2 regions of the Pseudogracilibacillus sp. ICA-222130 genome follow, and region 1 is predicted to be linked to the other one. Evidence: a T-box and tRNA genes for the amino acid it is inferred to sense, from the RefSeq annotation. Region 1 holds a T-box; the other holds one or more tRNA genes.
What was found. A T-box is a leader RNA that pairs with one kind of tRNA and senses whether it is charged. The one in region 1 lies ahead of serS (serine--tRNA ligase), so its partner is inferred to be a tRNA-Ser.
Positions count from the first base shown of each region.

Region 2: it encodes a tRNA-Ser, which carries the amino acid that the T-box ahead of serS (serine--tRNA ligase) is inferred to sense. The anticodon was not compared.

Region 1 is NZ_JBBKBG010000005.1:73,247-77,680, forward strand. It holds gene WKT09_RS04345 (D-alanyl-D-alanine carboxypeptidase family protein) at 1-1,112, shown strand, start outside; gene pdxS (pyridoxal 5'-phosphate synthase lyase subunit PdxS) at 1,129-1,977, shown strand; T-box leader at 2,025-2,235, shown strand; gene serS (serine--tRNA ligase) at 2,281-3,552, shown strand; gene WKT09_RS04360 (hypothetical protein) at 3,687-3,914, shown strand; gene WKT09_RS04365 (BCCT family transporter) at 4,113-4,434, opposite strand, start outside.
Region 2 is NZ_JBBKBG010000001.1:234,999-239,432, forward strand. It holds gene WKT09_RS01180 (peptidoglycan D,D-transpeptidase FtsI family protein) at 1-1,113, opposite strand, end outside; gene WKT09_RS01185 (superoxide dismutase) at 1,243-1,854, opposite strand; tRNA gene WKT09_RS01190 (tRNA-Phe) at 1,988-2,060, opposite strand; tRNA gene WKT09_RS01195 (tRNA-Ser) at 2,064-2,156, opposite strand; tRNA gene WKT09_RS01200 (tRNA-Ile) at 2,182-2,258, opposite strand; tRNA gene WKT09_RS01205 (tRNA-Met) at 2,271-2,344, opposite strand; tRNA gene WKT09_RS01210 (tRNA-Asn) at 2,350-2,424, opposite strand; gene WKT09_RS01215 (Na/Pi cotransporter family protein) at 2,710-4,341, opposite strand.

The sequences.
Region 1 (4,434 bases):
TGACTGAGTATATCGTGTTAGATAAGATTAACTCAGGAGAACTTAATTGGGACGATAAAACACAGATTAGTGATTATGCATATGAAATTTCTGCTAATAATAACTTCTCTGGTGTTGGATTAACCCAAGATAAAGATTACACAGTAAAAGAATTATACGAAGCAATGGCTATTTATTCGGATAATGCGACATCGATTGCATTAGCTGAATTAATTAGTGGAACAGAAGGTAAATTTGTAGAACTGATGAATGAAACAGGTGAAAAATTAGGTTTAACTGATTTTAAATTCGTTAACTCTAATGGATTAGATAATAAATTATTAGATGGAAAACATCCAGAAGGAACGAAGGCAGATGACACAAACCTTTTATCAGCGAAGTCTGCTGCATTATTAGCCTACCATTTAGTATCCGATTATCCGGAAGTATTAGAAACGACAAGTGTAACGAATACAACATTCGATGGATTAGAAATTACAAATTACAACTGGATGTTGCCACATGACTCACAAAACTTAAAACAATTCTATTATGAAGGTGTAGATGGTTTAAAAACAGGTCATACAGATTTAGCTGGATATGCATTTACTTCTACCGCTGAAAAAGATGGACAACGTTTAATTACGGTTGTAATGAGAACGAAAAGTGTCGAAGAAAGATTTAAAGAAACAGCTAAATTATTAGATTTTGGTTTCAAAGAATTCGGTGAAGCAGAGTTATTCCCAGCTGGGTACCAATTAGAAACAGAAAAAACATTAGATGTTTCGAAAGGAAAAGAAGATAAAGTAGGCATTGAAATTGCTGAAAAAATCTCTGCGCCAATTCAAAAAGGAACTGAGGGAGATTATAACGTTTCCTATGAAATAGATGAATCATTATTGAACAAAGATGGACAATTAGAAGCACCAATTAAAAAAGGCGATAAAGTTGGAGTAGCTAAATTAATATATGAAGGTGAAAATGATCCTGGTTATATTAACGAAGACAAAACATTTACAGTAGATATCGTTGCAACAGAAGATGTAGAAAAGAAAAATTGGTTTAGTTTATTAATGAGTGGTATTGGCTCATTTTTTGCAAGTCTCTTTACAAAAATAACAGATTTATTCTAACTAGGGGGATAACGAAGTGATTAATTTTAAACGAGGCGGCGTCATTATGGACGTCGTAAATGAAGAACAAGCGAAAATTGCTGAAGCGGCAGGTGCTGTAGCAGTCATGGCATTAGAAAGAGTACCTTCTGATATTCGTAAAGAAGGTGGAGTTGCTAGAATGGCAGATCCAACTATTACAGAGGAAGTTATGAATGCTGTTTCTATTCCAGTAATGGCAAAAGGCCGTATCGGGCACATTATCGAAGCACGAGTATTAGAATCAATGGGTATCGATTGTATTGATGAAAGTGAAGTATTAACACCGGCAGATGAAGTATTTCATATTAAAAAATCAGATTTCTCTGTTCCATTTGTATGTGGATGTCGTAACATCGGTGAAGCTGCTCGTCGAATCGGGGAAGGAGCGCAAATGTTACGTACAAAGGGAGAACCTGGAACTGGAAACATTGTCGAAGCGGTTCGTCATTTACGTCAAGTAAATGCAGATATTCAACGTTTAGTATCGATGAGTGCAGATGAAGTAATGGTATTTGCACGTGACAATCAAGCACCATATGATGTTTTAATGGATATTCGTGACAAAGGTCGTTTACCAGTGATCAACTATGCTGCAGGTGGGGTAGCAACTCCAGCAGATGCGGCATTAATGATGGAATTAGGCGCGGACGGAGTTTTTGTTGGTTCAGGAATTTTCAAATCGGACAACCCTGAAAAATTTGCTCGTGCTATTGTTCAGGCGACAGAAAACTATACAGATTATAAATTAATCGCGGAGTTATCAAAAGATTTAGGAACTGCCATGAAAGGAATTGAAATGAGTACATTAACTGGTTTCGATCGTATGGCAGATCGTAGTGAATAATTCGTACTTGATTTTTACCGTTTGAAACGGTAATCTATAGGTAATATATAAATGTAATGATAGGAAATAGTAATAGTGATGTTTTCTTTAGAGAGTCGATGGTTGGTGTAAATCGATGAAAAATAGCTATGAATCCATCCTTAAACAGACTTATGAGGAATAAGTTCGGTACTTGGCCGTTATCCATTTAAGCTGGAAGATAGATGATATATCTTCAATTTGGGTGGCAACGCGGGAAAAAATACTCTCGTCCCTATTCTTATTAGGGATGGGAGTTTTTTATGGATAAAAGGAGGAAATGGTATGTTAGATATAAGGTTTTTACGCCAAAACTTTGATGAAATTGTACAAAAGTTAGAAAAACGAGGTGAAGACTTATCAGAATTAACACATTTTGGTGAGCTAGATCGTCGACGTCGTGAAGTCATTGCAGAAGTAGAGCAATTAAAAGCAAAAAGAAATGAAGTATCTAAACAAATTTCTACGATGAAACGGGAAAAACAAGATGCATCAGCAGTCATTGAAGAAATGCAACAAGTTGGAAAAGATATTAAAGCACTGGATACAGAATTAAATGAAATAGAAGAAAAACTACAAGCTATTATGTTGGCTATTCCGAATATTCCACATCACTCCGTACCAGTTGGTGAAGATGAAGAAGATAATGTGATGGTTCGCACTTGGGGAGAAATTCCTTCATTTGCATTTGAACCGCAAGCACATTGGGATATTGGAACCAATTTAGGCATTGTGGATTTTGAACGTGCAGCAAAAGTAGCTGGAAGCCGCTTCGTTTTCTATAAAGGGTTAGGGGCTCGATTAGAACGTGCATTAATTAGCTTTATGATGGATTTACATGCCGATGAACATGGATATGAAGAAATGTTACCGCCATATTTAGTAAACCGTACGAGTATGACAGGAACAGGTCAATTACCTAAATTTGAAGAAGATGCATTTTTAATTGAAGAAGAAGATTATTTCCTCATTCCTACTGCAGAAGTACCTGTAACAAATTTTCATCGGGATGAAATTTTAGTAGAGGAAAATTTACCAACAAAATATGTCGCATATAGTGCATGTTTCCGTTCGGAAGCTGGTTCTGCTGGGCGCGATACACGTGGTTTAATTCGTCAGCACCAGTTCAATAAAGTAGAATTAGTACAGTTTGTTAAACCAGAGGATTCTTATGAAGCATTAGAAGAGTTAACTGGACAAGCTGAAAAAGTGTTACAATTATTAGGATTACCTTATCGTGTGATGAGCATGTGTACAGGTGATTTAGGGTTTACCGCAGCAAAGAAATATGATATTGAAGTTTGGATTCCAGCTCAAAATACGTATCGAGAAATTTCTTCTTGCTCAAACTTTGAATCATTCCAAGCTCGTCGTGCAGGTATTCGTTTCCGTAATAAGGAAGGAAAATTAGAATATGTGCATACATTAAATGGATCTGGTTTAGCAATAGGCCGTACAGTAACAGCAATCATCGAAAATTACCAACAAGCTGATGGATCGGTCGTAGTTCCGGATGTATTACGTCCATATATGGGTGGCGTAGAGGTAATTAAATAAAGGAAAATAAATGACAAGTAGTTGTACGACACTACTTGTCATTTTATTATGCATTTGAAAATTCTTTGCTATGCCAGAGGTTCCAGATAGCTTTTTGCGTGGTATAAAAAATGCCACTTATCATGATAAGATAATTGCAAGAATCCAACTCGAAGTTGCAAGAATGCAACCCGAAGTTGCAAGAATCCAACTCGAAGTTGCAAGAATCCAACTCGAAGTTGCAAGAATCCGACTCGAGGTTGCAAGAATCCAACTCGAAGTTGCAAGAATACGACTCAAAGTTGCAAGAATACGACTCAAAGTTGCAAGAATACGACTCAAAGTTGCAAGAATGCAACTCAAAGTTGCAAGAATCCAACTGATAAGTTATTTCCTCACCAAATGTCCCTGTAGGTACTCCGCGAATTATAAAGGTGTCTATTGTTGGAGCGAGTCCCCTAACTGGATAATTTTCTTCTAATTGTTAAAAACTGTACGTGATGACATATCATTAGAAAAAGATGTCAATAGATGAAAATAGCCCAAATGATTGAAATCTCTTCAACCATTTGGGCCTATTATTATCGCTTATCTTCCTTATCGTCTTCATTTATATTACGAACGATGTCATTGATTAAGTCTTCCTTCATTTCGTCATATAAATTATCTTTCATTTCCTCATATGCCTTATCTTTTAATTCTTCGAAAATGTCATCTTTTACTTCTTCATATGCTTTATCTTTCAATTCCTCGAAGATATCATCTTTTACTTCGTGATATGCTTTATTTTTCAGTTCCTCGAAAATATCATCTTTCACTTCATCATATGCTTCATCTTTAAATTTCTCATATACATCGTCTTTTACTTCGTCATATGCTTCATCTTTAAATTTCTCATATACA
Region 2 (4,434 bases), on a different contig from region 1:
GTTTTCATATTTTCCCGTTTCTTTATTATAATGCTGTCCACTTAATGCAAGTATTTCTCCTGTTTTTGGATTCATTACAACAGCTAATGCATCTTCTAAATAAGTATTTCCGCGACTTTTCGCTGCTTTTAATTCTTGTAAAACAATTTTATCTACTTTCTTCTGAAAATCCATATCAATGGAGAGTACTAAATCTTTTCCTCTTTCACCAGGAACCATCACTTCTGTTCCAATGATTTGACCTGTTTTCGTTGTCGTATACTTTACTTTTTCTTTTCTTCCTCTTAACAGGTCCTCATATTGTTCTTCTAAACCACTCTTTCCAACACGATCATTTCGATTATATCCCCGTGTTAAATAATAATCTTCTTTTTCAGCAGGAATACCTTCGTCTTGTGATGTAATAGAACCAATAATAGATCGTAAAGTATCTTTATATTTATACTGTCTCTCCCAGTCTGTTGAAGTATTAATTCCAGGTAATTCAGATAAATTTTCAGCAATTTTAGCATATTCATCCATAGAAATATTTTCATTTTTAATTACTTCTGGAGTTAATGCATACGCTTTATCTAATTGACGTTTTATTGCAATAACTTGTAATTCCTCATCTGTAAAATCATCGATTTCATCATCTTTAATTCTTTCTAACATTAAATCATATTGTTCTTTATCATCTAATTCTTCTACTTCTTCATCAGATAATCTAGCAAAAACATCCTCTGTATTTTTTAAATAAAAATATTCTTTTCTTTCACGTTCTCTTATTTTATCGATTTCTTTCTTATCCATCGTCATATACTCAGTTAGTTTTTCTGCTAATTTTAATTTATCTTCTGCTTGTACTCGTTTTGGTGGTGTATATGTTATCGAATAAAGTGGCTCATTATCTACAACTATATTTCCATTTCTGTCTAAAATTTTACCACGTGGTACTGGTCGTTTAGATATATCTTGTACAGTACGATCAATTTCCTCTTGATAACTTGAACCGTCTAATATTTGTACAACTCCAAGTTGAATGACTAAAACGGCAAACAATAAAAATATAACGAAAAACGTAATATTTAATCGCAAGGGAATTCGAGATTTTTTATCTTTTTGTTGATTCATTGCTCATATCTCCCTATATAATATAATCATTTCACAACTTCTTATTATATCATTATTTTTCAAAAAACGATATATGAAACAGCATAAAAAAAACACGAAACAAATTTGTTTCGTGTTTTTATGATTTAATTATTTAGCTGCATCGTAATTTTTAGCAACTTCATCCCAGTTTACAACATTCCAGAATGCTTTTGCATATTCAGGACGTCTATTTTGATAGTTTAAGTAGTATGCGTGCTCCCATACGTCTAAACCTAAAATAGGAGTTTGTCCTTCCATAATTGGAGAGTCTTGATTTGGTGTGCTCGTTACTTCTAATTCGCCATTGTTTAGTACTAACCAAGCCCAGCCAGATCCGAATCTTGTAGCTGCAGCTTTTTCAAAAGTTTCTTTAAAAGCGTCAAAGCTTCCAAATTTCTCATTAATTTTGTCAGCTAGTTCTCCTGTTGGCTCTCCACCACCATTTGGTGATAGGATTGTCCAGAATAAGCTATGGTTTGCATGTCCACCACCATTGTTACGAACTGCTGTACGAATCTCTTCAGGTAATGCGTTTAAATCACTAATTAATTCATCTAATGATTTATTTTGTAAGTCCGCATGACCTTCTAGTGCAGCGTTTAAGTTTGTAACGTATGTGTTATGGTGCTTCGTATGGTGAATGTTCATCGTTTCTTTGTCGATTGATGGCTCCAATGCATCATATGCATATGGTAATTCAGGTAATGTAAATGTTGACATAATTAATTCCTCTCCTTTTTAAATTGAATTGCTTACATATTAAGATTATCAAACGTTTTCATCCCGTGCAAATATTACGCCTAATAATTTCTAGAGAAAAATAAAAACCAAGCAATGATTTGCTTGGTTTTTATGGCTCAGGACGGAATCGAACCGCCGACACAAGGATTTTCAGTCCTTTGCTCTACCGACTGAGCTACTGAGCCAACTGGAGGAGGAAGAGGGATTCGAACCCCCGCGGGCTTTGACACCCCTGTCGGTTTTCAAGACCGATCCCTTCAGCCGGACTTGGGTATTCCTCCAATGTTTATGTATGTATAAAATAAATGGTGGACCCAGCAGGACTCGAACCTGCGACCGATCGGTTATGAGCCGATAGCTCTAACCAACTGAGCTATGGGTCCTAATAAAATAAATAGCGGCGGAGGGAATTGAACCCACGACCTTTCGGGTATGAACCGAACGCTCTCGCCAGCTGAGCTACGCCGCCATATATGGCTCCACAGGTAGGGTTCGAACCTACGACCGATCGGTTAACAGCCGATTGCTCTACCACTGAGCTACTGTGGAATCTTTTTAATCTACTTATACCCGTTTGTTACTGTAGAATCTGTACAGTAATTTATTTCCATTCTTTTATGTTAAACTCTATTTATGAGTAACCGTATAATATGTAATAATTTGCAACATCCTTTGTTATTATAGGATATTATTTTTACTTTGTCCACTAAAAGCATAGAGGAAGATGTTTTTATATAGAAACAATTGTTATCTTCTTTCCGAAGCGACAAGATATAATTTATCACGTTTTTAAAATCATGTCAACAATTTATATAAAACATCTTCCTCTATTATTTAATTTTCACCTAAAACTTCTTCCGCAATGTTTACTGCATGATCTCCAATACGTTCTAAATTACTGATGATATCAACAAAAACAATTCCTGCTGATCCCGTACATAATCCTTCATTCATACGAATAATATGTTTCTTACGGAATTTACGTTCTAATTTGTCTATCTGATCTTCTTTTTGGATAACGATCAATGCTTCTTCACGGTCCATGCTATCTAATGCTTCTATAGCTTGTTTTACGGTTAAAATCGTTAAATCAAACATTTCATTTAAATCTTCTTGTGCTTGATCTGTAATATTTATTTTATTTGAAATTTTATAATCTGTTAACTCAATAATGTTCTCAAAATGATCTCCGATTCGTTCAATATCACGTACAGAATCCATTAAAGCCGTATGCTTAGCACTTTCTGACTCTGATAATGTTGTACTTGAAATACTTACTAAGTAATTGGTAATTTCTCTATCTAAGTTATTTAAAGCCCCTTCAATTTGTAAAGCCATTTCAGAGTGCTTCGTATCATGGGTAACCACATATGCACCCGTTTCAACTAAACCTTGGACACTATATTCTCCCATACGAATTATCTCTTGTTTTGCTTGAGACAAAGCAACTGTTGAAGACTGTTTAATAAATAACGGGTCTAAATGTTTCGGTTTATATTCAATGGTTACATCTTCTCCTGGAACAATTTTTGTAACTATCCAAGCTAATGCACCAATGAATGGAAATTGTATAATTGTATTGGCAATATTAAAACTTCCATGTGCAAATGCAATCGTCATTTCTGGATTTAAATTTAATGATGATTGTAAATAAGCTACATATGCTGTAAATGGTGTTAATAATAATAAGAAAATTGTCGCACCAATAAGATTGAAAATAACGTGAGTAAATGCCGCACGTCTTGCTGCCACTGAAGCACCTAATGAAGCTAAAATAGCCGTTATAGTCGTTCCAATATTATCCCCAAATAATACAGGTAGTGCCGCTTGTAAATCTACTGCACCTTCTGAAAATAATCCTTGTAAAATACCGATCGTTGCACTTGAACTTTGAACGATTAATGTGAAGACTGTACCAATTGCAAGCCCTAAAATCGGATTGTCACTCATACTTAATGTTAATTCATGAAAAACTTGTAAATCTCGCAACGGTTTCATTCCATTACTCATTAGACTTAAACCAAAAAATAGTGAACCAAAACCAAAAATGGTTTGTCCAATAATATTTACTTTTTGATTATTAAAGAAGAATAATAAGAAACAACCAATCGCCATAATAGGTAGTGAATATTCACTAATATTTAAACCAATAATAAATGCAGTTACTGTCGTACCGATATTCGCACCCATTATAACACCAATAGCTTGTCGCAATGTCATAAATCCAGCATTTACGAGGGCAACAGTTAAAACAGTTGTTCCAGAACTACTCTGAATTAAAACCGTTACGATAATTCCTGCTAATACTCCTAAAAATGGATTAGATGTAAACCGATCTAAAATATCTCTTAATCTATCTCCCGCAGATTTTTGGAGACCATCCCCCATGAATTTAATTCCTAGAAGGAAGATCCCTAATCCTCCGATGAATTCAAATATAATTGTTTGCAAATCTACTGATTCCATTCTTCAATCCACCTTAAATTAACATATTTTTTACATACAATCCTATTATTCAGAAATTAGCATAGTTTGTAAAGTGAGTTTTAAAAAATTAAC